One region of the Thauera sp. JM12B12 genome, then DNA from elsewhere that is predicted to be linked to it. Evidence: predicted binding sites of a transcription regulator. Region 1 holds the regulator's gene; the other holds the start of a gene.
The links. The regulator FNR, encoded in region 1, switches genes on or off when oxygen is low (the NO sensors DNR and NnrR bind a similar motif). The targets are predictions, from matches to a motif close to TTGANCTAGNTCAA.

Region 1 (14,972 bases):
CACTTCTGGGCGCTGATCTTCACCTACATGTGGGCGGGCCCGCACCATCTGCACTACACCGCGCTGCCCGACTGGACGCAGTCCGTCGGCATGGTGTTCTCGCTGATCCTGCTCGCGCCGTCCTGGGGTGGCATGATCAACGGCGTGCTGACCCTGTCGGGTGCGTGGCATAAGCTGCGTACCGACCCGATCCTCAAGTTCCTGATCACCTCCCTGTCCTTCTACGGCATGTCGACCTTCGAAGGTCCGATGATGTCGATCAAGACGGTCAATGCGCTGTCGCACTACACCGACTGGACGGTCGGTCACGTGCACTCGGGCGCGCTGGGCTGGGTGGCAATGATCTCGATCGGCTCGGTCTACTTCCTGCTGCCGCGCCTCTATGGCCGGACCGAGATGTACAGCGTCAAGCTGATCAACGCCCACTTCTGGATCGCCACCATCGGCATCGTGCTCTACATCGCCTCGATGTGGATTTCCGGCGTGATGCAGGGCCTGATGTGGCGCGCCACCAACCCGGACGGCACCCTGACCTACTCCTTCGTCGAGAGCGTCAAGGCCAGCTATCCGTTCTGGACCATCCGCTTCATCGGCGGCGCGCTGTTCCTGACCGGCATGTTCATCATGTTCTACAACATGCTGAAGACCATCGCCGGCCAGAAGGCCTACGACGCCCCGGTGCTCGCGCCTGCGGCTGCCCACGCCTGATCGGAGAACAAGAACATGGCTCAATCGAAACACGAAAAAGTCGAACGCAACGTATTCCTCATGATCGTGCTCACGCTGCTTACCGTGAGCGTGGGCGGTCTGGTGGAAATCGTGCCGCTGTTCTTCCAGCACTCGACCACCTCGCCGATCGACGGCAAGGGCAATACGCTCGACGTCAAGCCCTACGACCCGGTGCGTCTGGTTGGTCGTGACATCTACGTCCGCGAGGGCTGCTACAACTGCCATTCGCAGATGATCCGTCCGTTCCGTGCCGAGACCGAGCGCTACGGTCATTACTCGGTGGCGGGCGAGTTCATCTACGACCACCCCTTCCAGTGGGGCTCGAAGCGTACCGGTCCCGACCTGGCGCGTGTGGGAGGCCGCTACTCGGACGAGTGGCAGCGCGTGCACCTGCTCAATCCGCGTGACGTGGTGCCGGAGTCGAACATGCCGGCATTCCCGTGGCTCGATCGTCCGGTCAAGGCCGACGACATCCAGGACAAGATGCGTGCGCTCAACAAGGTCGGCCTGCACAAGTACAGCGAGGAAGAGATCGCTGCCGCGCCGGCCGCGCTCGAGGGCAAGACCGAGCTGGACGCCATCGTGGCCTATCTCCAGGGCCTCGGTACGGCGATTTCGAACTTCCGGTAAGGACGGGGCGCGCTGTGGATATCAACGACTTTCGGAGCCTGATCACGGTGCTCGGCCTGGTGTGCTTCCTGGCCATCTGCGCCTGGGCGTACAGCAAGCATGCGAAGGCCGGTTTCGACGAAGCGGCGCGTCTGCCTCTGAGCGATGATGACCTGCCGACCCAGGGCGGTCGGCAAGACCTTGAGGGAAAAACAAATGGCTGACTTTATCAGCGGTTTCTGGAACATGTATGTGATGGTCCTCGTGGCCCTCTCCATCCTGTTCTGTGTGTTCGTGCTGGTGTCGAACATGACCAAGCGCGAGAAGGGGCCGGTCGAGCTGCACGGCCACGTGTGGGACGAGACGCTCGCCGAGTACAACAACCCGCTGCCGCGTTGGTGGATGTATCTGTTCTGGATCACCATCTTCTTCGGCATCGCCTACCTTGCGATCTATCCCGGTTTTGGCAGCCTCAACCAGGGTCGCGGCCAATGGGCGCAGTACGAGGCCGAGATGAAGGCCGGCGAGGAGCGCTTCGGTCCGGTGTTCGCCAAGTACCGTGACATGGACGTGATGGCCGTCGCAGCGGACCCCGAGGCGGTGGCGATGGGGCAGCGCATGTTCCTCACCTACTGCCAGCAGTGCCACGGTGCGGCCGCGCAGGGTGCGAAGAGCTTCCCGAACCTCACGGACAGCGAGTGGCTGTGGGGTGGGGCTCCGGAGAACATCAAGGAAACCATCACCAACGGCCGCAATGGCATCATGCCGCCGTTCGGCCCCGCGCTCGGCGCCGACGGCGTGAAGGACGTCGCCAACTACGTCCGCTCGCTCAACGGTCTTGCACATGACTCCGTGCGTGCGCAGCGCGGCAAGGAGGGCTTCGAGTCCAACTGCGTCGCCTGCCACGGCGCCGATGCGAAGGGCAATCCGATGCTGGGCGCGCCCAATCTTACCGACAACAACTGGCTGTACGGTTCGTCGGAGGCCACCATCACCGAGACCATCACGCACGGTCGCAACAACAAGATGCCCGCGTTCGGCGAGTTCCTCGGCGAGGACAAGGTCCATATCCTTGCAGCCTATGTCCTGAGCCTGAGCAAGAAGTAAGCGTTTTGCCCGCAGTCTGAAGTCTCATCCCGGGAGGAGGGGGTCCTCCCGGGGTTTCGAAAATAACAAGAACAACAAAAAGTCATTGGTAAACAGGCCATGAACAGCCCATCCCCTTCGCCGCAGAAACCGGCGAACAAGCCCCAAGACTCCTCCACCCTGGACACGCTCTACGCCGCACGCAAGAAGCTGTACGTCCGTGCCGTGACCGGCGTATTCGCCAACTGGCGATGGATCCTGGTGTGGCTCACCCAGATCCTCTACTACGGCCTCCCCTGGCTGACCTGGAACGACCGTCAGGCGGTGCTGTTCCATCTCACTGAACGCAAGTTCTACATCTTTGGCTGGGTCTTCTGGCCACAGGACGTGTTCTTCCTCGCGCTGCTGCTGATCATCTCGGCGTACGCGTTGTTCTTCTTCACCGCGATCGCGGGTCGGCTCTGGTGCGGTTACGCCTGTCCTCAGACGGTGTATACCGAGATCTTCATGTGGATCGAGCAGAAGATCGAAGGTGACCACATGCGCCGCCAGAAGCTCGATCAGGCACCAATGAGTGCCGAGAAGGCGCTGCGTCGTGGTGGCAAGTATCTGGCGTGGATCGTGGTCGCGTTGTGGACCGGCTTCACCTTCGTTGCCTACTTCTCGCCGCTCGACGAACTGCTCGCCTCCTTCAACGGGCTCACCTTCGGGCCTTGGGAAACCTTCTGGATCCTCTTCTACGCGGGCTTCACCTACCTGTTCGCCGGCGTCCTGCGCGAGCAGGTGTGCAAGTACATGTGCCCCTACGCACGCTTTCAGGCGGTGATGTTCGATCCCGATACCCTCGTCATCACCTACGACGAGGAGCGCGGCGAACCCCGCGGTACGCGCAAGAAGGGCATCGATCCGCGTACGGTGAGCAAGGGTGACTGCATCGACTGCGGCATCTGTGTTCAGGTTTGTCCGACCGGGATCGACATTCGTGACGGTCTGCAGTACGAATGCATCGGCTGCGCCGCATGCATCGACGCTTGCGACCAGGTCATGGACAAGATGAACTACCCGCGCGGCCTGATCCGTTACTCGACCGAGAACGCGATGAAGCGGCACTGGGGCAGCAAGGAGATCCTGGGGCACGTGTTCCGTCCGCGGACGCTGGTCTATGGCGCGGTCCTGGTCCTGATCTGCGTCGGATTCGTATGGGGGCTGGCGGCGCGCGAGCCGCTGCGCGTGGATGTCATCCGCGACCGCTCCTCGCTCGGTCGCGAGGTCGAGGGCGGGCTGATCGAGAACGTCTACCAGCTTCAGGTCATGAACATGACCGAGGCGCCGCGCGCCTTCCGACTCGAGGTGTCGGGTCTGCCCGGGGTGCGCATCGGCGGCGAACAGCGAGTCGAGGTCGCCTCGGCCGCGACCCAGACGGTGACCCTGCAGGTGCTGGTGCCCTACGACTCGGGGCAGCCTGGTGCCAACAATATCGCCTTCCAGGTGACCGCCGAGGATGACGCGGCGCTCACCCTGAAGGAAGAAACCACCTTCCTGATACCACGATGAACATGCGCTCGACCCTCAGCGAGAAGTCCCGCGAGCCCTGGTACCGCCAGGGCTGGCCCTGGTTCCTGATTGCCTTCCCCGCGACCGCGGTCGTGGGTGGCATCATCACCATGGTGATTGCCATCAACACCTTCGACGGCATGGTGGTGGACGATTACTACAAGGAGGGTCGGGCGATCGTGCAGACGATCGGACGCGTCGAGCACGCGCGTGAGCTGGGTCTGCGCGCGGCGCTCAAGGTGCGCAGCGAGTCCCTGCGCATCGAGCTTTCGGCCGCCGAGGGCAAGAGCCTGCCCGAAAGCATCCGCCTGACGGTGGCCCACCCCACCCGCGGCGGGCTGGACCAGGAACTGCTCGTCGCCGGGGCTGGCGGCGTGTATGAAACCCCGCTGGCGCCCCTGAGTACCGGGCGCTGGCTGTTTGTCATAGAAGACGAGGCCCGCAGCTGGCGCATGGACGGGTCCGCATTCCTCCCCGCAGAGATGGAGATCACGATTGATCCGAATGTCTGATTTCTTTGGAGAGGAGGTAAGTCATGGCCTGGGAACTGTTGTTGACCAGTGATATCGGGCTGCTCAGCCTGTTCACGATCGTCTTCATCCTCGTTATGGCGGCGTATCTTTACCGCTTCGCGCGCCGTCATATCGCCGAGGATGAGCGGAAGGCGGGAATGAGCGGCCAGGGTTGATCCGGCCGGATTGGCAGCGAAAGAAAACGGCCCGCGATCGCGGGCCGTTTTTCGTTCTGCGCTGAGGCCGTCGCTCGTTCAGCGGTAGACCAGAACCGGCGTCTTGCTGTGCGTGAGCACCTTCTGTGTCTCGCTGCCGAGCAGAAGGCCGGCGATGCCGCGGCGGCCATGCGAAGCCATGAAGATGAGATCGCAGCCGTGACGGTCTGCGGCGTCGATGATCGCCTCGTAAGGCACCTCGTTCACCGTGGTGTCGCTGTCCGATGCGACTCCGGCCGCCTCGGCCGCGCCTCTTGCCTTGGCAAGGATTGCTTCCGCTTCGGCCGCCGCCGACTTGGAGAACTGTTCGGGCGTGGTCGGATCGATGAGCGCGCCCTCGCCATAGATCGGCATCGGAAAGTCGGGCTGGGCGTAGAAGAAAGTGATGCGTGCCCCGGCTTCCTTGGCGAAGGAAACTGCCCGTGCAACGGTGCTTTCGGACAGTGCCGACCCGTCGGTCGGAACCAGAATGTGCTTGAACATGACGGACGCTCCCTGTTGTGTGTCACGATTCGATTATAGCGATGTGAAGCGCCCGGCCATGATTGATCGTGATCAAACAGACGCCGATTCTCGGCGGGCGTGCGCAGTTTCCTCGGAGGCGTGCCATGAAGCTGACTTTTTTGGGTGCGGCGGGTGAGGTCACCGGCTCCTGTCTGCGAGTCGATCACGAGCGCGGCAGTTTCCTCGTGGACTGCGGGCTGTTCCAGGGCGGGCGGGAGGCCCACCGCAAGAATCGCGAAGCCCTGAGTTTCGAGCTACGCGACATCGCCTTCGTTCTCCTGACGCATGCGCACCTCGATCACACCGGGCTCGTGCCGAGGCTGGTGGCGCTCGGCTACAAGGGGCGGATCTTCGCCACCGCGGCGACCGTCGATCTGCTCGGCGTGATGCTGATGGATTCCGCGCACATCCAGGAGAAGGAAGCCGAGTGGGCGTTGCGTAGCCGGCGCGCGCGCAGGGCGGGCCGCGCCGGCGAGCTCGCGCCGCTGTATACGGTCGAGCAGGCACGCGCCAGCCTTGGACGGCTGCGCCACGCCGCCTTCGACGAGATGATTGCGCCTGGTGCCGGCGTACATTGCCGATTTCGCAACGCAGGCCACATCCTCGGCTCCTCGATCATCGAGATCGACGTCGAGGAGCGGGGGCATACCCGTCGCCTGGTCGTGTCCGGTGACCTTGGGCAGCCGATGCGCCCGGTCCTTCAGGATCCCGTGCCCATCCCCGAGGCCGATTATCTTTGCGTGGAATCGACCTACGGCAACCGAGCGCACCGCTCCTTCGCCGAGACCTGTGACGAGCTGGCCGAGGTGTTGCGGCGCACGCTCGAGGTGCAGGGGGGCAACGTGATCATCCCCGCGTTCGCAGTCGGGCGGACGCAGGAGCTGCTTTTCGTGCTCGCGGACCTGGTGCGGGCAGGGCGCATCGCTCGGCTCGACGTCGTGGTCGACTCGCCCATGGCGCTGGCAGTCACCGAACTCACGGTTCGCCATGACGACCTGTGGGACGACGAGACGCGCGAACTGTTTGCCTGGAGCCGGCAGCACGCCGACCGCTTCAATCTCCGCTTCGTCCAGGATGTCGAGGAGTCGATGGCGCTCAACAGCGTGCGCGGGGGACTGGTGATCATCTCGGCAAGCGGGATGTGCGATGCCGGGCGGATCAAGCACCACCTTCGCCACAACATCGGCCGGCGCGAGTGCGCGATCGTGATCGCGGGTTTCCAGGCGGCGGGCACGCTCGGTCGGCGCCTGGTGGACGGCGCCCGTCAGGTGACCCTGTTCGGCGAGCGCATTCCGGTGCGCGCGCGCATTCACACCATCGGCGGCTTGTCCGCGCATGCGGATCAGCCGGCGATCCTCAGCTGGCTGCGCGGTTTCCGCCGACCGCCCCGGCGTACCTTCGTGGTGCATGGCGAGCCGACCGCGGCCGCTGCCCTAGCCGGGTGCATCGAGCGCGATCTCGGCTGGCGCGGCGTCGAGGTCGCCGCGCCAGGCGTGTCTTCTGTCCTGTCCTGAGCGGCCGGGATGCGTTCCGGCCGGTCGGTCAAGCGTTGTAGCGCGACAACCGCGCGGGATCGCGCAAGGTGATGCGTTTGCCCGCCACGCTGATGAGGCCGGCCTCGCTGAGGTCGTGAAAGATCCGTGACAGGGTCTCGGGCGTCAGGTTGAGGCGCGAGGCGATCACCTGCTTGCTGGTGGGCAGGGCAATCTCGCACGGCGTGTCGCTGTCGGCCACCTGCAGCAGGTAGCCGATCACGCGCTGGGTGCTCGAGCGCAGGGAGTAGGTCTCGACGTCCTGGATCAGACCATGGAGGCGGATCGCCATGCCGGCGAGCAACTTATGGGCGAAGGTGGAGTCCTGATCGATGAGCTCGCTCACCACCGCCTGGCCGACGTGAACGAGGACGGTCTCGCTGAGTGCCTCGGCAAACACCGGGTAGGGATGGTTCATGAACATCACCGCCTCACCGAAGCTCTGCATCGGACCGACGATCTCGACGACCTTCTCCGTGCCCTGAGGCGAGGAGAACGCGAGCTTGACCTGTCCGGAGACGACGAAGTAAAAGCCGTGCGGCTGGTCTCCGCGCTGGAACAAGACCTCGCCGCGCGCGACGTGACGGTCGCGGGTGTAGCGGGTGACGCGCTGGATGTCGGCGTCCGAAAGCTCGCTGAAGAGCGGAATGCGCTTGAGCAGGGACGGAATGTCGAGCTGGGCGTGGGGGGGCATCGAATGGACTCTCCGTAAGGCGTCGCAATTTTAATCGAGCCGGCTCGCTGCCGGCTGCTCCCGGCTCTCGGGCCGGCTATCGAGAGGAGAACGAATGTATTACGCGATCAAGCACCTTCACGTCACCTGCGTCGCCCTCAGTGCGGCAGGCTTCCTGCTGCGCGGCTTGTGGATGATGACCGGCAGCCCGCTGCTGCAGCACCGCCTGACCCGGGTGCTGCCGCACGTCATCGACAGCCTGCTGCTGCTGTCTGCGATCACGCTCGCCGTGATGATCCAGCAGTACCCGTTTGCGGCCGGCTGGGTCACCGCAAAGGTTCTCGGTCTGCTTGCCTACATCCTGCTCGGTACCCTCGCCCTCAAGCGCGGGCGCACCATGGGCATGCGCATCACCGCCTTCACCGCGGCGCTGCTCGTCTATGCGTGGATCGTCTCGGTGGCCTTCACCAAGCAGGTCGCCGGCTTCCTGGCCTGAGGCGGCCACCGATCTCAGCGCACGCCCTGCTGGTGCTGGATCAGCCTCTTCAGTCCGGCAGGGTCGAGCAGCAGCACGTGCTTCTGCTGAACCGAGATGAGCCCGTCTTCCTGGAAGCGCGAGAACGCGCGCGACACGGTCTCGAGCTTGAGCCCGAGATAGGAGCCGATCTCCTCGCGCGTCATGCGCAGGTTGAACTCCTGCGACGAGAAGCCGCGCGCGTTGAAGCGCTGCGACATGTTGAGCAGGAAGGCGGCCAGGCGCTCCTCGGCGCGCATCGAGCCGAGCAGCATCATCACGCCGTGGTCGCGCACGATCTCGCGGCTCATGACCTTGTGGAACTGGAGCTGCAGTCCGTCGATCTCGTGCGAGAGCTGCTCGAGCTTGTCGTATGCGATCACGCACACCTCGCTGTCTTCGAGGGCGACGGCATTGCAGCTGTGGGCCTCGGTGCTGATGCCGTCGAGGCCGAGGATCTCGCCGGTCATCTGGAAGCCGGTGACCTGCTCCCGGCCGTCCTCCAGCAGCACGTCGGTCTTGAACGAGCCCGCACGGATCGCGTAGATCGCCTCGAAGGGGTCGCCTGCCCGGTAGAGGTTCTGCTGGCGCTTGACCTTGCGCCGCGCGCCCACGAGCTCGTCGAGACGGCTCAACTCGCTGTCGGACATGCCGAAGGGCAGGCAAAGCTCGACCAGGTTGCACTGCGAACAGGCAGTCTTCAACCCGTTCACGGTAATTGGCACGGTTGCCCTCATCTGCACGATAATCCTGCTTCCCCGACGAAAGACGCCGACATGGGCGCGAGCGGACTTTCAAGTCATGCCCGTTGACCCACGTCAACCAAAAAAATACGGTGTTCTGCCATTGTTCGGCACACACTGCCGCAGCAAGATCATGAAAAGCCAGAACGAACTCATCTTCGATCCGCAACTCATCCGTAGATTCGACATCAACGGACCGCGGTACACTTCCTATCCGACGGCGGATCGCTTCGTCGAGGCCTTCAATGCCGAGGCGCTGAAGTCCTGGCTCGCCAAACGAGCCGTGGGCGGCGTAAGCAAACCGCTCTCATTATACTTCCACATCCCGTTCTGCAACACGATCTGCTACTACTGCGCCTGCAACAAGATCATCACCAAGGATCATGGGCGCTCCGCCAAGTACCTGAAATATCTGGCGAAAGAGATTGCGATGCAAGCGGCTTGCCTGGAGGGAAGCCGCCAGGTCACGCAGTTGCATCTCGGCGGCGGGACGCCGACCTTCCTGTCGCACGACGAGATGCGCGAGCTGATGGCCTCGGTGCGCGAGCACTTCACGCTGGTCCCCAACGGCGAGTATTCGATCGAGGTCGATCCGCGCAAGGTCGATTTCGACACCGTCAAGCTGCTCGCCGATCTCGGCTTCAACCGCATGAGCGTGGGCGTGCAGGACTTTGCCGAGGACGTGCAGGCGGCGGTCAATCGCATCCAGAGCTACGACGAGACCAAGCTCGTCATCGATGCGGCGCGCGCGACCGGCTTCAAGTCGGTGAGCATGGACCTGATCTACGGCCTGCCCAAGCAGAACGTGATCAGCTTCAACCGCACGCTGGAGCAGGTGCTCGCGATCTCGCCCGATCGCATCTCGCTCTACAGCTACGCGCACCTGCCCGGCCTCTTCAAGCCCCAGCGCCGCATCAACAGCGGCGACATGCCCACCGCCGACACCAAGCTGCAGCTGCTGCAGCTCGGCATCCGCCGCCTCACCGAGGCCGGCTACGTCTACATCGGCATGGACCATTTCGCCAAGCCCGACGACGAGCTCACCGTCGCCCAGCGCCAGGGTCGGCTGCATCGCAACTTCCAGGGCTACTCCACCCAGGCCGAGTGCGACCTGCTCGCCTTCGGCGTGTCGGCGATCGGCAAGATCGGGCCGGTGTATGCGCAGAACGTGAAGACCCTGGACGAGTACTACGATGCGCTCGACCGCGACGAGCTGCCGGTGCTGCGCGGCATCGAGCTCACCGCCGACGACCTGTTGCGGCGCGCGATCATCCAGGCGCTGATGTGCCACTTCGAGCTGTCGATGCAGTCGATCGAGATCGCCCACCTGATCAACTTCCGCGAATACTTTGCGGAAGAGCTTGCCGACCTCGCGGAGATGGAGAAGGCGGGGCTGGTGAAGATCGAAGGCGACTGGATCAGCGTGCAGCCCGGCGGCCGCCTGCTCGTGCGCGGCATCGCGATGGTGTTCGACCGCTATCTGCGCGCCGACCGCGAGCGCCAGCGCTACTCGCGCGTGATCTGAAGACCGCGGCTCACGAGCGTAGAATGAGGCCTCGCATCTTCAGCGGGGCCTCGTTTTTCAATGCCTGAAACCGGTTATCTCGCCGTCTTCCTCATCGGCCTGCTGGGCGGGACGCATTGCGTGTCGATGTGCGGCGGCATCGTCGGTGCGCTCACCATGCAGGTGCAGACACCCGGCGGCAAGCCGCAGTGGCCGCTGCACCTCGCCTACAACCTCGGCCGCATCGGCACCTATACCGCGCTCGGCGCGGGGGTGGGCTTCCTCGGCTCGGTCGGGCTGCTCTACGACGGCATGCTGCCGGTGCAGATGACGCTCTATGTGCTTGCCAACCTGATGCTGGTCGCGCTCGGGCTCTACCTGACCGGCTTCACGCGTCTGCTGGCGCCGATCGAGCGCGTCGGTCACGTGCTTTGGCGCCGCATCCAGCCCGCGACGCGCCATTTCCTCCCCGCGCGCTCGGTCAGGCAGGCCCTGCCGCTCGGCATGCTGTGGGGCTTCATTCCCTGCGGGCTGACCTATTCGATCCTCGCTACCGCGCTCGTCACCGGTTCGGGCGCGCGCGGCGCCGGCCTGATGCTCGCCTTCGGCCTGGGCACTCTGCCCAATCTGCTGCTGGCCGGCATGCTGTTCAAGCGTTTCCGCGACTTCACCCGCAACCGCAAGGTGCGGATCGCATCGGGGCTGCTCGTGCTCGGCTTCGGGCTGTTCGGGCTCTACCACGCGCCCACGCTCGGCGGCGATCTGTGGAACGGGGTGGTGTGCGTGACCTGAGGCCCCGGCGGACCGGGGTTCGAATCATCGACGAGGAGTGGTGCATGAGCGAAGTGACGATCAAGGTCGAGGGGATGAGCTGCGGCGGCTGCGTCAGGAACGTGACCGGGGTGCTGAAGGCGCTGCCCGGTGTCGAGGACGCGCAGGTGTCGCTGGAGCAGGGCAGTGCGACCGTGCGTTTCGATCCGGCACGGATTTCGGTCGAGGCCTTGCGCGCGGCCGTGGAGGACGCCGGGTTCGACGCGCCGGCCTGACGGCGCCTGCGGGCGGGGGTGCAGTGCAAGACATTGTGGTTTCCCCCTATAATCCGCGCACAATTTTTCCACGGGAGGGATGTATGGGTTTCGATCTGGTCAGCGCCGGCAAGGACGTGCCGAACGACATCAACGTCATCATCGAGATCTCCGCTCAGGGCGATCCGATCAAGTTCGAGGTGGACAAGGACAGCGGCGCAGTCTTCGTCGATCGCTTCATGGGCACCTCGATGCGTTACCCGCTCAACTACGGCTACGTGCCGCACACGATCGCCGGCGACGGCGACCCGGTCGACGTGCTGGTGGTGACGCCCTTCCCGCTGCAGCCGGGCGTGGTCATCCGCTGCCGTCCGGTCGGCGTGCTGAAGATGGAAGACGATGGTGGCGTCGATGCCAAGGTCGTCGCCGTGCCGGTCTCCAAGCTGACCCCGCTCTACGACAAGGTGCAGACCACCGACGATCTGCCCGAACTGCTGATGAAGCAGACGGTGCACTTCTTCGAGCACTACAAGGATCTCGAGCCGGGCAAGTGGGTCAAGGTGCTCGGCTGGGGCACGGTCGAGGACGCCAAGCAGGAGATCGTCAACGGCCTCGCCGCCGGGAAGAAGTAACACGGGCGAGCGCATCGCCTGAACGCAAAAGGCCCGCTATCCGCGGGCCTTTTTTTTCGACGACATGGCTGAAGGGGGCAGCGTCGTCAGCCCGGGATGCGGGCCACGTGCAGCAGGTTGGTGCTGCCGCTCTTGCCGAAGGGCAGGCCACCGATCACGACCAGGACGTCGCCGGGACCGGCGAAGCCATGGCTGACCGCGGATCTGCCCGCGTGATCCACCATCTCGACGACATCGTGCACCTCCTCGAAGGGCACCGGATGCACGCCCCACGCCAGTGCCAGCCGGCGCGCGGTCGTGGCCTGCGGGGTCAGGGCCAGGATCGGCGCCTGCGGGCGCTCGCGGCTTGCGCGCAAGGCGCTGAACCCCGAGCTGGTGTAGGCCACCGTGGCCGCGGGCTCGAGCAGACCGGCGACGCGGCGCAGCGCGCAGCAGATGGCATCGGGTGTGTTGGCCGCGGCGGGGGTGTGGCTGGCTTCGAGACCGGCACGCCAGGCCGGGTCGCGCTCGACCTCGCAGATGATGCTGTGCATGATCGACACCGCCTCGATCGGGTACTGGCCCGAGGCCGATTCGGCCGAAAGCATCACCGCATCGGCGCCGTCGTAGATCGCGGTGGCGACGTCGGAGGCCTCGGCGCGGGTGGGCACCGGGGCGGTGATCATCGACTCCAGCATCTGCGTGGCCACCACCACCGGCTTGCCGGCGGCGCGCGCGGCGCGCACGATCCGGCGCTGCAGCACGGGCACCTGCTGCGGCGGCAGCTCCACGCCGAGGTCGCCGCGCGCCACCATGATGCCGTCGGCAAGCGCGACGATCGGCTCGAGCTCGTCGATGGCGGCGGGCTTTTCGAGCTTGGCCATGATCCAGGCGCGGTCACCGATCAGCTCGCGGGCCTCGCGCAGGTCGTCGGGACGTTGCACGAAGGACAGCGCGACCCAGTCCACACCGAGTGACAGCCCGAAGTCGAGGTCGGCGCGGTCCTTCGCGGTCAGGGGCGAGATCGGCAGCACCACGCCGGGCACGTTCACCCCCTTGCGGTCCGACAGCGGGCCGCCCACCAGCACCGTGGTGTCGGCAAAGTCGCTGCCGAAGGCGTCCACCCGCAGGCGCAGCTTGCCGTCGTCGAGCAGCAGCTCGGTGCCGGTCTCGAGCGCGGCGAAGATCTCGGGATGGGGCAGGTTGGCGCGGCTGGCGTCGCCGGCCTCAGGGTCGAGATCGAGGCGGAAGCGCGCACCGGGGGCGAGCGTCACCTTGCCTTCGGCGAAGCGGCCCACGCGCAGCTTGGGGCCCTGGAGGTCCATCAGCACGCCGATCGGTCGGCCGATCTCGACCTCGATCTCGCGGATCAGGCGGTAGCGCTCGGCGTGGTCCTCGTGGCTGCCATGGCTGAAGTTGAGGCGGAAGACATCTGCGCCGGCTTCGGCCAGCGCACGAATCTGTTCTCGGGTCGAGCTCGCCGGCCCCAGGGTGGCGAGAATGCGGGCGCTGCGTTCGCGTTTCATGTGCGGGTCTCCTCGGGTCAGGCGTTCGCGAAAGCAAGCAGCGCGGTCACGCCGGCGCGCGCCACCTGGGCGTCCTCGCCGGCCTTGACGCCGGATACGCCCACCGCGCCGATCACGCAGCCGTCGACGACGATCGGCTCGCCGCCCTCGAGCGGCACCACCGGCATCGCCAGCGCGGCGATGCGGCCGTTGTTGACCATGTCCTCGAAGGCCTTGCTCGGCTTGCCGCTGAGCACGCAGGTGCGCGCCTTCTCGGGGGCGACGGCGGCGCTCATCAGCGGCGCGCCGTCCATGCGCTGCAGCCACAGCGCGTGGCCGCCGGCGTCGCAGATCGCGATGCTGACCGCCCAGCCATTGGCGCGCGCCTCGGCTTCCGCCGCTTCGGCGGCGCGCCGTACATCGGCGAGCGTGAGTGCTTGAGTGGGTTTCATGTGCTGTCTCTCCAACGTTCTCTCAAGGCAGGACTTCGCCGCTCAGCGTTCGCCGAGGTCGGTGAAGCGGATCCATTGCGCGCCCTTCCACAGTACCGTGCGGCCCATCTCGTAGAGCTGATCGGCGCCTTCCACGACGGTCAGGAAGTGGTTGCCGGCGAGCTGGCCCATCTTGCTGGCGAAGCAGCTGCTCCCGTAGGCGAACAGGATTTCGGTCTCGGAGAAGCCGCCCGGATAGAGCAGGATGTCGCCGCGCGAGGGATGGCTGGTGTGGTTCTCGAAGCCGAGCCCGGTGTCGAACTCGCCGAGCGGCACCCACACCGCCTCGCCGCTCCAGCGCGAATGGATCACCTGGTTCGAGAACGGGAGCAGCTCGAGAAAGGCTGCACAGGTCTTGGGCGCGGCGGCCTGCTCCATGCGGGCGACAAAGCGGAACGAACCGACTTCGATGGCGAGATGACGCATCGTGAACTCCTTCGTGGGTGGGCGGCACGTCGGGGAGAACGTGCCGCCCGGGGGGTGCGCCGGTCGTTGCCGGCGCTTTCTGCTCTGGGGGTGGGGTGGCCGGCGCGCGGCCCCGGGGACGCGACGCGCCGGCCTGGACGAACGGCTCGGAACTCGATCGGGCTGGTCGCTCAGCGACCGCTCATTGCCCGATCTCGAAGTTGGCCATCTTCTCGAGCGCACGCACCATCGCCGAGTGGTCCCACTTCGAGCCGCCGTGCGCGCTGCAGGCGTTGAACAGTTCCTGCGCGGTGGCGGTGTTGGGCAGCGACACGCCGAGCTGGCGTGCGGTGGTGAGCGCGAGGTTGAGGTCCTTCTGGTGCAGCTCGATGCGGAAACCCGGGTCGAAGGTGCGCTTGACCATGCGCTCGCCGTGCACCTCGAGGATGCGCGAGTTGGCGAAGCCGCCCATCAGCGCCTGGCGCACCTTGGCCGGGTCGGCGCCGGCCTTGGCGGCGAGCAGCAGGGCCTCGCCGACGGCCTCGATGTTGAGGGCGACGATGATCTGGTTGGCGACCTTGGTGATCTGGCCGTCGCCGTTGCCGCCCACGAGCGTGATGTTCTTGCCCATCAGCTCGAAGAGCGGCTTCACCTTGTCGAAGGCGGCCTCGCTGCCGCCGACCATGATGGTCAGGCTGGCGGCCTTGGCGCCGACCTCGCCACCAGACACCGGCGCATCGAGGTACTCGCAGCCGAGCGC
Region 2 (14,972 bases), 800 kb from region 1:
GCGCGCGTGCGGGCGCTCGAGGTAGGGCTCGATCGACACGCCGGCGATGCGCGCCTCGGGATGGCGCAGGCGGACGCTGGCGACGATGTCGTTGTAGGCGCTCCACACCGACTCGGTGGCGCTGAGGTCGAGGCGCACCCCGCCCGCCTCCGACTTGTGGGTGAGGTCGGGCGAATCCACCTTCATCACCACCGGGAAGCCCACCTGCTCGGCGACGAACAGCGCCTCGGTGACGTCGCGCGCGACCAGGGTCTGGGTGACGGGCACGCCGAAGCTGCGCAGCAGCGCCTTCGACTCCATCGCCGACAGCACCGTGCGGCGCTGGTTGAGCAGCGCCTCCACGAGCAGCCGCGCGCCGCCGCCGCTGCGCCCGGCGGGCGCGGACTGCCCCGCGGTCTGCAGCAGCAGGGCCTGGTGGCGGTAGAACTTGGAGACATTGTGGAAGAGCTCGACGGCGGTCTCCGGCGCATGGAACACCGGGATGCCGGCCTGTTCGAGCAGCGCCCGGCCCTCGGCGACCTGCCCGCCACCCATCCAGCAGCAGCACAAGGCCAGCCTGAGCTCGCGCGAGACCTCGACGATGGCCTGCGCGATCTCCACCGGGTCGGTCAGGGCGTGCGGCGACAGGATCACCAGCACATTGCCGATCGCCGGATCCTCGCCGAGCGCGCGGAGGGCGTCGCGGTAGCGCTGCGGCGACGCGTCGCCACCGAGGTCGAGCGGGTTGGCCGCCGCCGCGCCGCCGAGGCGGAGCGCGGCGAGCGCCTCCTTGGTGCGCCCGGACAGCTCGACCAGGGGCGCACCGAGGTCGCCCGCGCGGTCGGCGGCGATCGCGCCCGGGCCACCGCCATTGGTGACGATCGCAAGCTGCTCGACGCGCGGCCGGAACCCCGAGGCCAGCGCGCGAGCGGCGAAGAACAGCTGGGCGACGTTCTGCACGCGCACCACGCCCGCGCGCCGCATGGCGGCGTCGAACACGGTGTCGGCGAGCGAGACCTCGCCCACCGTGGCGCGGTGCCCATGCTCGTGGCGGCCGGGCTTGAGCAGGATGATCGGCTTGATGCGCGCCGCCGAGCGCAGCGCGCTCATGAAATGGCGTGCGTTCCGGACGCGATCGACATGCAGCAGGATGTAGCGCGTGCGCTCGTCATGGACCAGGTAGTCGAGCGTCTCGCCGAAATCGACGTCCATCGCCGCGCTCAGCGAGATCACCGACGAGAAGCCGATCTGGTGGGTGGCCGCCCAGTCGAGCACCACCGAGCACATCGCGCCCGACTGCGACACCAGCGCCAGTTCGCCGCTCGTCACCGCAATCCGCGTCAGCGCAGCGTTGAGCCCATCGGCCGGACGCAGGAGGCCGAGGCTGCCCGGGCCGAGCAGGCGCACGCCGCCGCTGCGCGCGGTCTCCAGCAGGCGGGCGTGGAGCGCACTGTCGGCAGGGTCGAGCGCGGTGACGATCACCGCGTTGCGCACGCCGGCGCGGCCGCATTGCTCGACGAGCGCATGCAGGGTGCGTACCGGGGTCGCGATGATGGCGAGGTCGATGCGGCGCCCGATCTCGTCCACGCTGCGGTGGCAGGGCCGTCCGAACACCGTATCGTGCTTCGGGTTGACCGCGTGCAGCCCGCCCCGGAAGCCACCGTCGACGAGATTCCCGAAGATCACGCGGCCGACCGAATGCGCCTCCTCGGAGGCGCCGATCACGGCGACCGAGGCGGGCTCGAACAGCGACTTCAGATAGTGGGCGTTGAGCATGGCGATCATGGGCGTGCGGGCGGGAGGGCCACAGTCTAGGCGCAGAGGCCGGCGCGCTTCGTTGATCTTCATCAGCGCGCGCGGCGAGCGCAGCATGAATAAAAAGCGGCCGTCGAAACGGCCGCTTGCGATCGTGGCCGTGGACGGCCAGCTCCGTAGGCGGGCGCGCTCAGCGCTCGTCGAAGCTCAGCTTCAGGCTCTTGCTGGTGCAGCGCGCCTGACAGCTGAGCACGAAGCCCTGATCCACCTCGGCCGCTTCCAGGGTGAAGTTCTTGTCCATCACCACGTCGCCGTCGAGCACCTTGGCGCGGCAGGTGCAGCACACGCCGGCCTTGCACGAGAACGGCAGGTCGAGGCCGGCGTTGAGCGCGGCGTCGAGCAGGTGGTCGTCCGGACCGATGGCGATCTCGTGCTCCTTGCCGTCGAGCACCAGGGTCATCGTGATGTCCTTGGCCGCGGTGGCCACCGCCTCGGCGGTGCTGGAGGCGCCGACCGGCTTGGCGCCCGGTGGCAGCGTGGCGGTGAAGCGCTCGGTGCGGATGCGGTCGGCGGGTACGCCGGCCTCGACCAGGGCGGCCTCGGTGGCGCTGATCATCTCGTCCGGACCGCAGATGAAGACCTCGTCCATGCTGCCGACCGGCAGCAAGGCCTTGATGATCTCGCGCACCTTGTCACCGTCGATGCGGCCCTGCAGCAGGTCGACTTCCTGCGCCTGGCGCGACAGCACGTGGATCATGGTCAGGCGGTCGCGGTAGCGGTCCTTCAGGTCCTGCAGCGCTTCGTTGAACATCACGGTGGACATGCGGCGGTTGCCGTAGATCAGCGTGAATTTCGACTCGGGCTGCTCTTCCAGCGTGGTCGCGGCGATCGACAGGATGGGCGTGATGCCCGAGCCGGCGGCGAAGCCGACGCGGTGGATGGCGCGCTTCTTCTTGACCACGAAGCGACCGTCGGGCGGCATCACCTGAAGGGTGTCGCCAGCCTTGACCGACTTCGCCGCCCAGTTCGAGAACAGGCCGCCTTCGACCGGGCGGATGCCGATCTCGAGTTCGCCCGCGGTCGCCAGCCGGCTGCGCGGGCTGCTGATCGAGTAGTTGCGGCGCACGTCCTGGCCGTCGATGGTGGCGCGCAGGGTGAGGAACTGGCCCGGCTCGAAGGCGAAGCGCGCCTTCTCCGCGGCGGGGATGTCGAACGTGATCGCCACCGCGCCGGCCGCCTCGGGGCTCACGCGCTTGACGGAGAGTTCTTGAAAACGAGGTGCTGACATGTCGTTTTGGCTCCGGCCCTCAGAAGGGCTTGAAGTAATCGAAGGGTTCCTGGCAGTCGAGGCAGCGGTACAGCGCCTTGCAGGCCGTGGAACCGAACTGGGAGGTGACGACGGTATGCGTGGAGCCGCACTTGGGACAGGCGACCGGCTCCGCGCTGCGTCGCACGAACTTCACCACGCTGACGTCCTTGGGCGTGGCGTGCGGCGGCGCGATGCCGTACTGGCGCAGCTTCTCCTTCGCCTCCTCGCTCATCCAGTCGGTGGTCCAGGCCGGCGCGAGCTGGGTGATCACCCGCGCCGCGATGCCGGCCTGCTCCAGCGTGGCGCGCACGTCGTCCTCGATCTGGCCCATGGCCGGGCAGCCGCTGTAGGTCGGCGTGATGACGACCTCGATGCCGTCCGCGGTCTCGCGCACGTCGCGCAGGATGCCCAGCTCGCGCAGGGTCACCACCGGGATCTCGGGGTCGGTCAGCGGCTCCAGCGTCGCCCAGACCTTGTCGACGGTGCTGCTCATGGCGTCCGCCCTTACCAGGTCGCGTTGGGATGCGCGCGGGCCAGCACCTGCATCTCGCCGAGCAGATAACCCAGGTGCTCGGAATGCAGGCCGACCTTGCCCTCGGTGACGTAGCCGTGGAAGTTCGGCCGCGTCAGCGTCGCCTCTTCCAGCGCCTCGTTCACGATCTCGTCCCACTGCGGGCGCAGCGCCCACACGTCGATGCCCACCCCGGCCGCCACCGCGGCGCCTTCGGCCGGGCTGGTGGTCCAGAACTCCTCGGTGTAGGGCATCAGGTGGTTCACCGCCGCCTGCACGCGGGCGTGCGACTCCTCGGTGCCGTCGCCCAGGCGCACCAGCCAGTCACGCGAGTGGTGCAGGTGGTAGCTGGCTTCCTTGAGCGACTTGGAGGCGATCGCCGCCAGGCTCTCGTCCTTCGAGTGCTGCAGCTTGTCCCACACCAGCACCATCAGCGTGGCGTAGAGGAAGTTGCGCACGATGGTCGTCGCGTAGTCGCGGTCTGCCGCGGCGTAGCCGACCAGCGGGCCGTGATGCGGGAGCTCGAGCAGGGTGTAGTTGCGGAACTCGTGCGCATCGCGGAAGTAGGCGAGCTTGTCCTCGGTTGCGTCGCCGCCCATCAGCTCGGCCGCGCGCTGGTACAGCAGGCGGGCCTGGCCGATGAGGTCGAGGCTGACGTTGGCCAGCGCCAGATCCTCTTCGAGGATGGGGCCGTGGCCGCACCATTCGGCGTTGCGCTGACCGAGCACGACGGCGTTGTCGGCCAGGTGCAGCAGGTAGTCGATCGGCGTGCTCATTACATGTGCCCCACTTCTTCCGGGATTTCGTAGAAGGTCGGATGGCGGTAGATCTTGTCGGCCGCGGGATCGAACAGCTCACCCTTGTCATCCGGATTGCTGGCGGTGATCGCCGACGACGGCACCACCCAGATGCTCACGCCTTCCTGGCGGCGGGTGTAGACGTCGCGCGCCATGTGCAGCGCCTGCGCCGCGTCGGCGGCGTGCAGGCTGCCACAGTGCTTGTGCTCGAGGCCTTGCTTGCTGCGGACGAAAACTTCCCAGAGGGGCCAATCCTTCAGTGCGGGTGCGGTGCTCATGCTGCCTCCTTGATTGCGCGTTCTTTTTGCTTGCGAGCGTAAGCCAGGGCTGCGTCACGCACCCACTGACCATCCTTGTGCGCCTTGACGCGGGTCGCCAGGCGTTCCTTGTTGCACGGGCCGTTGCCCTCGACGGTGTTCCAGAACTCCGCCCAGTCGATCTGCCCGTAGTCGTAGTGGCCACGCGCCTCGTTCCACTTCAGGTCGGGGTCGGGCAGCGTCACGCCCAGCACCTTCGCCTGCGGCACGGTGGCGTCGATGAACTTCTGGCGCAGGTCGTCGTTGCTGATGCGCTTGATGCCCCAGCGCATGCCCTGCGCACTGTGCGGGCTGTCGGCATCCGGCGGCCCGAACATGGCCAGGCACTTCCACCAGTAGCGGTTCACCGCGTCCTGCACCATCGCACGCTGCTCGTCGGTGCCCTTCATCATCACCAGCAGGGCCTCGTAGCCCTGGCGCTGGTGGAAGGACTCCTCCTTGCACACGCGGATCATGGCGCGCGCATAGGGGCCGTAGGAGCAGCGGCAGAGCGGGATCTGGTTCATGATCGCGGCGCCGTCGACCAGCCAGCCGATCACGCCCACGTCGGCCCAGTTGAGCGTCGGGTAGTTGAAGATGGAGCTGTACTTGGCCTTGCCCGAATGCAGGCCCTCGAGCATCTCGTCGCGGCCGGTACCCAGGGTCTCGGCAGCCGAATACAGGTAGAGGCCGTGGCCGCCCTCGTCCTGCACCTTGGCGATCAGGATCGCCTTGCGCTTGAGGCTGGGGGCGCGGCTGATCCAGTTGCCTTCGGGCAGCATGCCGACGATCTCGCTGTGGGCGTGCTGGCTGATCTGGCGCACCAGGGTCTTGCGGTACGCCTCCGGCATCCAGTCCTGTGGCTCGATGCGGCCGTCGGCGTCGATGCGGGCCTCGAACGCGGCTTCCTGCTCGCTCTGCGTCGCGACGACGGCGAGCTTCTTGCCGGACTCGTCCGGAATGTCCATTGCCTGCGTGTACATGTGTTTCCTCCTAGCAAACACCGCTCCGGGGGATACCGGAACGGAACGCGGGGCGCGCACGGCTGTGACCCCGCCCTCTCCTCAAAGGTCCGCCGCGCGCGGGGCGCGACGGGTGTTCATGCCATCCATGCCGGCGGGCGCTTCTCGAAGAAGGCCGCGAAGCCCTCGCGCGCCTCGGCGGTCGCGCGTTGGCGGGCGATGCGGATGGCGGTTTCCTCGCTGACCGCGTCGTCGATCGGGCGCCCGGCAAGGGCCGCGATCAGCTGCTTGGCGGCGAGCTGGGCCTGCGGGCCGCAGGCGAGCAGCGCCTGCACCAGGCGATCGACGGCGGCGTCGAGCTCGGCCACCGGCACGACCTCGTTGACCAGCCCGATCGCCCTCGCCTCGGTGGCGCCGAAGCGCTCGGCGCTCTGGAAGTAGCGCAGCGCATGGCGCGGGCCGATGGCGCGCAGCACGTAGGGGCTGATCACCGCCGGAATGATCCCGAACTTGACCTCGGAGGTCGCGAAGCTGGCGTCGTCCGCCGCGATCGCCATGTCGCAGGCCGCGGTGAGCCCGGTCCCGCCGCCGAGCGCGGCACCCTGCACGCGGGCGATGGTCGGCTTCGACAGCCCGGACAGGGCGCGCAGCATGGCGGCGAACTTGCGCGAGTCGGCGAGGTTCTCGGCCTCGGTGCTGTCCGAGGCGCGGCGCATCCAGTTGAGGTCGGCGCCGGCCGAGAAGTGCTTGCCGCGACCGGCCAGCACCACCACGCGCACGCTGGCGTCGGCGTCGAGCGCGGCGCAGGCGGCGGCCAGTTCGGCGATGAGCTGCTCGTTGAAGGCGTTGAACACCTCCGGGCGGTCCATCCAGATCGTCGCAACCGCGCCGCGGCGTTCGATGGCGAGGGTTTCGTAGGTCATGGCCCTGTCCCGTGCCTCAGACGCGCTCGATGATCATCGCGATGCCCTGGCCGACGCCGATGCACATCGTGCACAGGGCGTAGCGGCCGTTGCGACGCTGCAGCTCGTAGGCGGCGGTGGTGACCAGGCGCGCGCCGCTCATGCCGAGCGGGTGGCCCATGGCGATCGCACCGCCGTTCGGGTTCACGCGCGCCTCGTCGTCGGCCAGGCCGAGATCGCGGACCACGGCGAGCGCCTGCGCGGCGAAGGCTTCGTTGAGCTCGATGACGTCCATCTGCTCGAGGGTCAGGCCGGCCTTGGCCAGCACCTTGCGCACCGCGGGCGCCGGGCCGAAGCCCATGATCCGCGGCGGCACGCCGGCGGTGGCCATGGCGACGACGCGGGCGCGCGGCGTCAGGCCGTGCTTTGCGGCAGCGGCCTCGGAGGCCAGCACCAGCGCGCAGGCGCCGTCATTGACGCCCGAGGCGTTGCCGGCGGTGACGCTGAGCTCGGGGCCATTGACGCCCTTGAGCTTGGCCAGCATCTCGAGCGTGGTCTCGGGGCGCGGATGCTCGTCGGTGTCGAACACGATCGGCTCGCCCTTCTTGCGCGGGATCTCCACCGGCACCAGCTCGTCCTTGAAGCGCCCGGCGGTGTTCGCCGCGGCCCAGCGCTGCTGCGAGCGCAGCGCGAAGGCGTCCTGGTCGGCGCGCGAGATGTTGAACTCGGCGGCGACGTTGTCCGCGGTCTGCGGCATCGAGTGCGTCTCGTAGAGCTTCTTCATCAGCGGGTTGATGAAGCGCCAGCCGATGGTGGTGTCGTAGATCGCGGCCTGGCGCGAGAAGGCGGACTCGGCCTTGCCCATCACGAAGGGCGCGCGCGACATGCTCTCGACGCCGCCGGCGATCATCAGCTCGGTCTCGCCCGACTTGATCGAGCGCGCGGCCAGGCCGACCGCATCCATGCCGGAGCCGCACAGGCGGTTCACCGTGGTGCCGGGCACCTCGATCGGCAGCCCGGCGAGCAGGCCGGACATGCGCGCGACGTTACGGTTGTCTTCGCCGGCCTGGTTGGCGCAGCCGTAGATGATGTCTTCGACCGCGGCCCAGTCGACCTGGGGGTTGCGCGCCATCAGGGCCTTGAGCGGCACGGCGCCGAGGTCGTCGGCGCGCACCGCCGCCAGGGTGCCGCCGTAGCGGCCGATCGGGGTGCGGATGGCGTCGCAGATGAAGGCTTGAGTCATCGCCGGCTCCTCAGAGTTGCTTCGGGCGCTGGTCGATGACGCGGCGGGCCTTGCCGGTCAGCGTGCGCGGGATCGCTTCGAACTCCATCACGTTCACCTTGGTGGAGATGCCGATGATGGTCTTGATGTGGTGCTGCAGCTCGCGGGCGATATTCTCGGTCTCGGTGCGGCTGAGCTTGCCGGAGAGCTCGCGCTGGACCTCGACACGGATCTCGACGTTGTCGAGGTGGCCGTCGCGGGTGAGCACGATCTGGTAGTTACCCGACAGGCGCTTGTCGCGCATGATCTGCTCCTCGATCTGGGTCGGGAACACGTTCACGCCACGCACGATCAGCATGTCGTCCGAGCGCCCGGTGATCTTGCCGATGCGGCGGAACGAACGCGCGGTCGGCGGCAGCAGGCGGGTGAGGTCGCGGGTGCGGTAGCGGATGACCGGGAAAGCTTCCTTGGTCAGCGAGGTGAACACGAGCTCGCCTTCCTCGCCGTCGGGCAGCACCTCGCCGGTGTCGGGGTCGATGATCTCGGGGTAGAAGTGGTCTTCCCAGATCACCGGGCCGTCCTTGGTCTCGATGCACTCGCTGGCCACGCCCGGGCCCATGACTTCGGTGAGGCCGTAGATGTCGATGGCGTCGATGCCGAGCTTGCGCTCGATCTCGGCGCGCATGCCTTCACCCCAGGGCTCGGCGCCGAAGATGCCGACCTTGAGCGAGATCTCCTCGGGCTTGATGCCCAGGCGCTCGAACTCCTCGGCGATCACCAGCGAGTAGGACGGCGTGACCATGATCGCGTCGGGGCGGAAGTCCATGATCTGCTGCACCTGCTTCTCGGTCTGGCCACCGGACATCGGCACCGCGGTGCAGCCGGCGCGCTCGATGCCGTAGTGGGCGCCGAGGCCGCCGGTGAACATGCCGTAGCCGTAGGCGTTGTGCACCATGTCGCCGGCGCGCACGCCGGCGGCGCGCAGCGAGCGGGCGACGACGTTGGCCCAGTTGTCGAGGTCGTTCCTGGTGTAGCCGACCACCACCGACTTGCCGGTGGTGCCGCTCGAGGCGTGCAGGCGCAGTACCTGGCTGCGCGGCACGGCGAACAGGCCGAAGGGGTAGTTGTCGCGCAGGTCCGTCTTCGTCATGAAGGGGAACTTGGCGAGGTCCTGCAGCGACTTCAGGTCATCAGGATGAACACCCTTCTCCTCGCAGCGCTTGCGGTAGGGCGCGACGTTGTCGTAGGTGTGGCGCACCGACCACTGCAGGCGCTGCAGCTGCAGCGCCGAGATCTCGTCGCGGCTGGCGGTCTCGATCGGCTCGAGGTCACCGGGCTGGGGGGTCTTCACGGTCATGGTGTGATCGTCTCCTCTCTGTTTTCGGTTTGGCCGCTCAGGCCTGTTCTGCGTCGAGTCCGGCGATCACCTCGCCGGCAATGCGGTAGCTCTTGCCGCGGAAGAGCGCGACGGGCTTGCCGGCGCTGTCGCGCACGGTGATGTCATAGACGCCGGTGCGGCCCGACAGCGAGCGCTCGACTGCCTCGGCGGTGAGCGTGTCGCCCTCCTTGCCGGGGGCGACGAAGTCGATGTTGCAGCCCGAGGCCACGGTGTTGCGGTTGTAGGCGTTGCAGGCGTAGGCGAAGGCGGTGTCGGCAAGGCTGAAGATCAGCCCGCCGTGGCAGATGTGGTGGCCATTCACCATGTCGCCGCGCACCTTCATGCTGAGCGTGGCGGTGCCGGGGCCGACGGCCTCGATGCGGATGCCGAGCGCCTGGGCGGCGCGGTCGCGCGACCACATCGCCGCGGCGACGGCTTCTGCCAGCGCCTGCGGGTCGGTGGGGAGGGTCCGGGTGTCAGTCATGGATCTTCTTTCCGGCAAAGACGCGCTGCTGGATCAGCGGCGAGACGCGGTAGCGGTCCTCGCCGTAGAAGCGCGCGAGGTTGGCGAGCACGGTGCAGATCGTCGGCAGGCCGACCTTGTCGGCCCACTCCAGCGGGCCGCGCGGATAGTTCACGCCGAGCTTCATCGCCGCGTCGGCGGCGGCGGCATCGCATACGCCCTGGTTGACCGCGTCGGCGGCCTCGTTGGCGAGCATCGCCACCGTGCGCATCACCGCCAGGCCCGGCGTGTCGCCGAGGCGGCAGACCTCGAAGCCGGCGGCCTGCAGCAGGCCGATCGCGGCGCCCACGGCGGGGGCGAAGGCGTTGATCGCGGCACCGACCGCGATGCGGGTCGCGGTGGCGTAATCGAGCGCGAGATCGATCAGCACCACGTTCTCGATGCCCATCTCGGCGGCACGCTGGGTGGCGGTGCGGCCGTCGGTGACGAAGAGCACCGCGCCCCCCACCTCGGCGATGCGGCCGTCGCCGGCCTCGCCCCAGGAGTGCGGGATGTTTCGCTCGAAGAGGCGGTCGGCGAGCGCGTGCACGGCTGCCGAATGGCCGTGCAGCACGACCGCGTCGGGCGCCTGCTGCGCCACCGCGACCTGCGGCGCGGGGCGCTCGGCGCCTTCGCGGTAGTCGTAGAAGCCGCGGCCGTTCTTGCGCCCGAGGAAACCGGCATCCACCAGCTCCTGCTGGATCAGCGAGGGGGTGAAGCGCGGATCGTTGTAGAAGGCGTTCCACACCGAGCGCGTGACGGCGAAGTTCACGTCATGGCCGATCATGTCCATGAGCTCGAACGGCCCCATGCGGAAGCCGCCGGCGTCGCGCATGATCGCGTCGAGTGTGGCGCAGTCGCCACCGCCTTCGTTGAGGACGCGCAGCGCCTCGGCGTAGTACGGGCGGGCGACGCGGTTCACGATGAAGCCCGGCGTCGAGCGCGCATGCACCGGCGTCTTGCCCCAGGCCGCAGCGGTGGCGAACAGGGTGTCGGCCACGGCGCGCTCGGTGGCGAGACCGGAGACGATCTCGACCAGCTTCATCAGCGGCGCCGGGTTGAAGAAGTGCAGGCCGGCCAGGCGCTCGGGGCGCTGCAGCGCGGCGCCGATCGAAGTGACCGAGATCGACGAGGTGTTGGTGCCGAAGATGCAGTCGGCACCGACGATGTCCTCGAGCTCGCGGTACAGCTTCTGCTTCGCTTCGAGGTTCTCGACGATGGCTTCGACCACCAGCGCGGCCTCGGCGAGGTCGCCGAGCTGCTCGACGGCGACCAGGCGCGCGCCGGCGGACTGGGCGGCCTCGGCACTCATCTTGCCCTTGTCGGCGAGCTTGGCGAACTGGGCGCGGATGCCGTCGATCGCCTTGGCGGCGGCGCCGGGGCGGTTGTCGAGCAGCTTGACCACATGGCCGGCGGCAGCCGCCACCTGGGCGATGCCGGCACCCATGGCGCCGGTGCCGACCACGGCGACGACCGCCGAGAGGGCCAAGGGCTGCGCTGCGGCCTTGGAGGCTTGGATGTCGGTCACACTCATTCCCCGGTGAACTTCGGTGCGCGCTTTTCCATGAAGGCGGCGACGCCCTCGGCGTAATCCGGGCTCCAGCCCAGCTCGCGCATGAAGCCGCCCTCGAAGGAGAGCTGCTGCTCGAGCGTGTGGCCCGGTGCGGCGTGCATCGCCTGGCGGGTGCGCACCAGCGCCTTGGTCGGCATCGCGGCGAGCTGCACGGCCATCGCGTCGACCTTGGCAGCGAACTCGGCATCGTCGTAGGCGGCCCAGATCAGGCCCCAGTCGGCGGCCTTCTCGGCGGGCAGCTTGTCGGCGAGCAGCGCCAGGCCCATGGCGCGCGCCATGCCGACGCGCTGGGGCAGGAACCAGGTGCCGCCGGTGTCGGGCACCAGGCCGATCTTGCTGAAGGCCTGCAGGAAGGAGGCGGACTTCGCTGCCACCACCAGGTCGCAGGCCAGCGCCACGCTGGCGCCGGCGCCCGCGGCGATGCCATTGACCGCGGCGATGGTGGGCACGCGCAGGTTCTGCAGGCGCAGCACCAGCGGCTTGTAGTTCTTTTCGACGACGTTGCCGATGTCGGGCATCTTGCCGCCCACCGCAGCCATGTCGGGGTCTGCGAGATCCTGGCCGGCGCAGAAGGCGCGCCCGGCGCCGGTGAGCACCAGCACGCGCGCGCTGTTGTCGGCCTGGACGCGGTCGAGTGCGTCACGCAGCTCGGCGTGCATCTCGCCGGTGAAGCTGTTGAGCTTGTCGGGGCGGTTCAGCGTCAGACGGGCGACGCCCGCCTCCAGGGAAAACAGGATGTTCTTGTATTCCACGAGCGGCTCCTCAGACGTGGTAACGACGCTGAACGACACGGAAGCGGTTGGCGACGAAGGCCGAATCCGAATACGAGGCGTTGGCGGACGGGTTGCCGCCGGTGCCGTGGTAGTCGGAGAAGGCCGCCGACTGGTTCACGAAGATGCCGCCCGTGAGGTTGATCGACAGCGCGACCTTGCCGCGCCAGGTGGCCTCGGTCATGGCGTCGATGACGTCCTGCCTGGTGGAATACAGGCCGACGGTGAGGGCGCCATGCGTGCTGACCACGCGCTCGGACAGGGCGATGCCGGCAGCGGTGTCTGCGACCTTGACGATGAAGCTGATCGGGCCGAAGCGCTCTTCCATGTAGGCCTTCTCGTCGGCCGCGTCGCAGGCCAGCAGCACCGGGGTGCGTACCTTGGCACCCGGGAACTCGGGGTTGTCGAGCGCCTGCGAGGCGAGCACGACCTTGCCCAAGGCGCCGCTGTTGGCGATGTCGATGCGCTCGGCGGTGTCGGCGGACTGGATCGCGCCGAGCACGGCGAAGGCGACTTCCGGCTTGGACAGGAAGCGCTCGACGGACTTCGCCAGGTCTGCACACACCTCGTCGTAGCTCTTGTGGCCGTCCTCGGTGTCGATGCCGCCCGCCGGGACGAAGATCGCCTGCGAGGTGGTGCACATCTGGCCCGAGTAGAGCGAAAGCGTGAAGGCGAGATTGCCGAGCATCGCCTTGTAGGCATTGGTGGAGTCGATGACGATGTTGTTCACGCCTGCGAGCTCGGCGTACACCTGGGCCTGGCGGCAGTTGTCGATCAGCCACTGGCCGAAGACGTTGCTGCCGGTGAAGTCGACCGACTTGACCGCCGGATGGGTGGCGAGCGCCTGGGTGACGCTGCGCTGGGTCGCCACGCACAGGCTCACCAGGTTGGGGTCGATGCCGTTCTCGGCGAGCACGGCGCGGATGGTGCGCACGGTGATCGCCGCCGGGAGGATGGCGTTGCTGTGCGGCTTGACGATGACGGCATTGCCGGTCGACAGCGCAGCGAACAGGCCCGGGTAGGTGTTCCAGGTCGGGAAGGTGCCGCAGCCGATCACCAGGCCGATGCCGCGGCCGACGATCTCGAAGTGCTTCTTCATGACCAGCGGCGGGTTCTTGCCCTGCGGCTTCTCCCAGGTGGCTTCGGAAGGCACGAAGCTCTGCTCGCGCCAGGCGTAGGTGACGGCCTCGAGGCCGCGGTCCTGGGCGTGCGGGCCGCCGGCCTGGAAGGCCATCATCCAGCCCTGGCCGGTGGTCATCATCACCGCGTGGGCGATCTCGAAGCTCTGCTTGTTGAGGCGGTCGAGGATCTCCAGGCAGATGCCGGCGCGGCCGTCGGCGCCCACCGCCTGCCAGCCCTTCATGGCCTCGAGGCCGGCGGCGATCAGCGCGTCCGGATCGCACACCGGATAGCTGACGTCGAGCGCCACGCCGTAGGGCGAGCTCTCACCCCCATGCCAGCCGGTCTGCCCCGGCTGATCCAGCTCGAATCGCTTGCCCAGGTGCGCCTCGAATGCGCGCTTGCCCTCGTCCGGTGCCGCTTCGCCATACAGCTTGGGGCTCGGCATCTCGGGGAACGGGGACCAGTAGCCGCGCGTGGCGATGGCGCTGAGCGCGCCCTCCAGGGTGGCACGATGCTTCTCGAGCAGGGGATGGGTCATTGGTCTCTCCGGGTAGGTGATCTTGTGCTTCAAACGATACAAATGGATTTAGTCCATGTCAATCATCTGTATCTCTTTCAGGCCATCGAAAGATTCGATGTTCTGCATTTCGTAACAGGTTTTCAAAAACGGAACTTGTTTTTTATCTGTAACTTACGTTTATTTTCTCTAGCTGTTTTGGATTTTCATCCAGGACTATGAAAATTCCTCAAAGCCGCCATCGCCCTCGTTGCGATACCGTTTTGATACTCTTGTATTGCTTTTGTGTATCATATCAAGAACCTCAGAACGCAGCACGCCGACCGCGGCACGCCTTGATCGCGACAACGCCGCCGTGCGCGCCCACCCGGACACCCACACGATGCCGACGAACTCGCCCGCCACCGCCTCCCGCCGGAGCCCTTTGCGCCAGGCAGCGGAGTCGATAGACTTCGCGCCCGCAACAACGGCAACCGCCCGCCTGGCCCATCGATCCGTGACGAACTCCATTCAGGACCGCCTCGAAGCATTCCGCAAGCAGGACCGCGTGCAGGCGGGGTCGCTGATCGTTTCCGCCTTCGGTGACGCCGTCGTGCCGCGCGGCGGTCGCGTCTGGCTGGGCAGCCTGATCCGGCTGCTCGAGCCCCTGGGGCTCAACGAGCGTCTGGTGCGGACCTCTGTATTCCGCCTCGTGCGCGACGAGTGGCTGGCCAGCGAACCCTGCGGCCGGCGCACGGACTATCTGCTCACTGCTTCCGGGCTGCAGCGCATCGAGGACGCCTCGCGCCGCATTTACGCCTCGAGCGCACAGGGCTGGGACCGGCGCTGGCGCCTGGTGTTGACGGTTGGCGAGCTCGTCGCGAAGGATCGCGAGCGCCTGCGCCGCGCCTTGTTCTGGCAGGGCTTCGGCACCCTGAACGGCGACTGCTTCATTCATCCGAGTGCCGACCTGATCGCGTCCTTCGATGCCCTCGTCGGCGAGGGGCTCGGCGCGCTCGTACCCAAGCTCAAGCCGCTGCTGGCGGCCGATGCCGCGCTCGGCGCGGCGGCAAGTGATGCCGAACTCGTTCGCGCAGCGTGGAATCTGGAACGCCTGGCCGCCACCTATCGCGATTTCGTCGCCTGCTACCAGCCGGTTCTCGCGCAGCTGCGCGACGGCGCGGGCGACTGCGACGACGAGAGCGCCTTCCTCGTGCGCATCCTGCTGATCCACGACTATCGCCGCCTGCTGCTGCGCGACCCCGGCCTGCCCGACGTGCTGCTGTCCGCCGACTGGCCCGGACAGCGCGCCCGCCTGCTCTGTCGCGAACTCTACCGGCGCCTGCTGACGCCGTCCGAGCGCCACCTCGAGGCGCACTTCCAGCTCGCCGACGGGCG

Region 2: the regulator FNR is predicted to act here: its motif matches at 13,665-13,678, upstream of paaN (phenylacetic acid degradation protein PaaN).

The regions. Positions count from the first base shown of each region.
Region 1 is NZ_CP154859.1:3,168,037-3,183,008, reverse strand. It holds gene ccoN (cytochrome-c oxidase, cbb3-type subunit I) at 1-708, shown strand, start outside; gene ccoO (cytochrome-c oxidase, cbb3-type subunit II) at 724-1,359, shown strand; gene AAG895_RS14390 (cbb3-type cytochrome c oxidase subunit 3) at 1,374-1,562, shown strand; gene ccoP (cytochrome-c oxidase, cbb3-type subunit III) at 1,555-2,445, shown strand; gene ccoG (cytochrome c oxidase accessory protein CcoG) at 2,545-3,978, shown strand; gene AAG895_RS14375 (FixH family protein) at 3,981-4,490, shown strand; gene AAG895_RS14370 (DUF3149 domain-containing protein) at 4,514-4,666, shown strand; gene AAG895_RS14365 (universal stress protein) at 4,745-5,188, opposite strand; gene AAG895_RS14360 (MBL fold metallo-hydrolase) at 5,314-6,723, shown strand; gene AAG895_RS14355 (Crp/Fnr family transcriptional regulator) at 6,752-7,435, opposite strand; gene AAG895_RS14350 (SirB2 family protein) at 7,530-7,910, shown strand; gene fnr (fumarate/nitrate reduction transcriptional regulator Fnr) at 7,925-8,665, opposite strand; gene hemN (oxygen-independent coproporphyrinogen III oxidase) at 8,805-10,196, shown strand; gene AAG895_RS14335 (sulfite exporter TauE/SafE family protein) at 10,257-10,967, shown strand; gene AAG895_RS14330 (cation transporter) at 11,012-11,221, shown strand; gene ppa (inorganic diphosphatase) at 11,305-11,832, shown strand; gene pyk (pyruvate kinase) at 11,919-13,337, opposite strand; gene AAG895_RS14315 (heme-binding protein) at 13,355-13,768, opposite strand; gene AAG895_RS14310 (DUF3830 family protein) at 13,811-14,233, opposite strand; gene AAG895_RS14305 (2-hydroxy-3-oxopropionate reductase) at 14,415-14,972, opposite strand, start outside.
Region 2 is NZ_CP154859.1:3,965,034-3,980,005, forward strand. It holds gene AAG895_RS17980 (GNAT family N-acetyltransferase) at 1-1,755, opposite strand, end outside; gene AAG895_RS17985 (2Fe-2S iron-sulfur cluster-binding protein) at 1,925-3,022, opposite strand; gene paaD (1,2-phenylacetyl-CoA epoxidase subunit PaaD) at 3,042-3,536, opposite strand; gene paaC (1,2-phenylacetyl-CoA epoxidase subunit PaaC) at 3,548-4,330, opposite strand; gene paaB (1,2-phenylacetyl-CoA epoxidase subunit PaaB) at 4,330-4,629, opposite strand; gene paaA (1,2-phenylacetyl-CoA epoxidase subunit PaaA) at 4,626-5,630, opposite strand; gene AAG895_RS18010 (enoyl-CoA hydratase/isomerase family protein) at 5,747-6,532, opposite strand; gene pcaF (3-oxoadipyl-CoA thiolase) at 6,549-7,754, opposite strand; gene paaK (phenylacetate--CoA ligase PaaK) at 7,765-9,090, opposite strand; gene paaI (hydroxyphenylacetyl-CoA thioesterase PaaI) at 9,128-9,595, opposite strand; gene paaH (3-hydroxyacyl-CoA dehydrogenase PaaH) at 9,588-11,147, opposite strand; gene paaG (2-(1,2-epoxy-1,2-dihydrophenyl)acetyl-CoA isomerase PaaG) at 11,144-11,938, opposite strand; gene paaN (phenylacetic acid degradation protein PaaN) at 11,949-13,616, opposite strand; gene paaX (phenylacetic acid degradation operon negative regulatory protein PaaX) at 14,092-14,972, shown strand, end outside.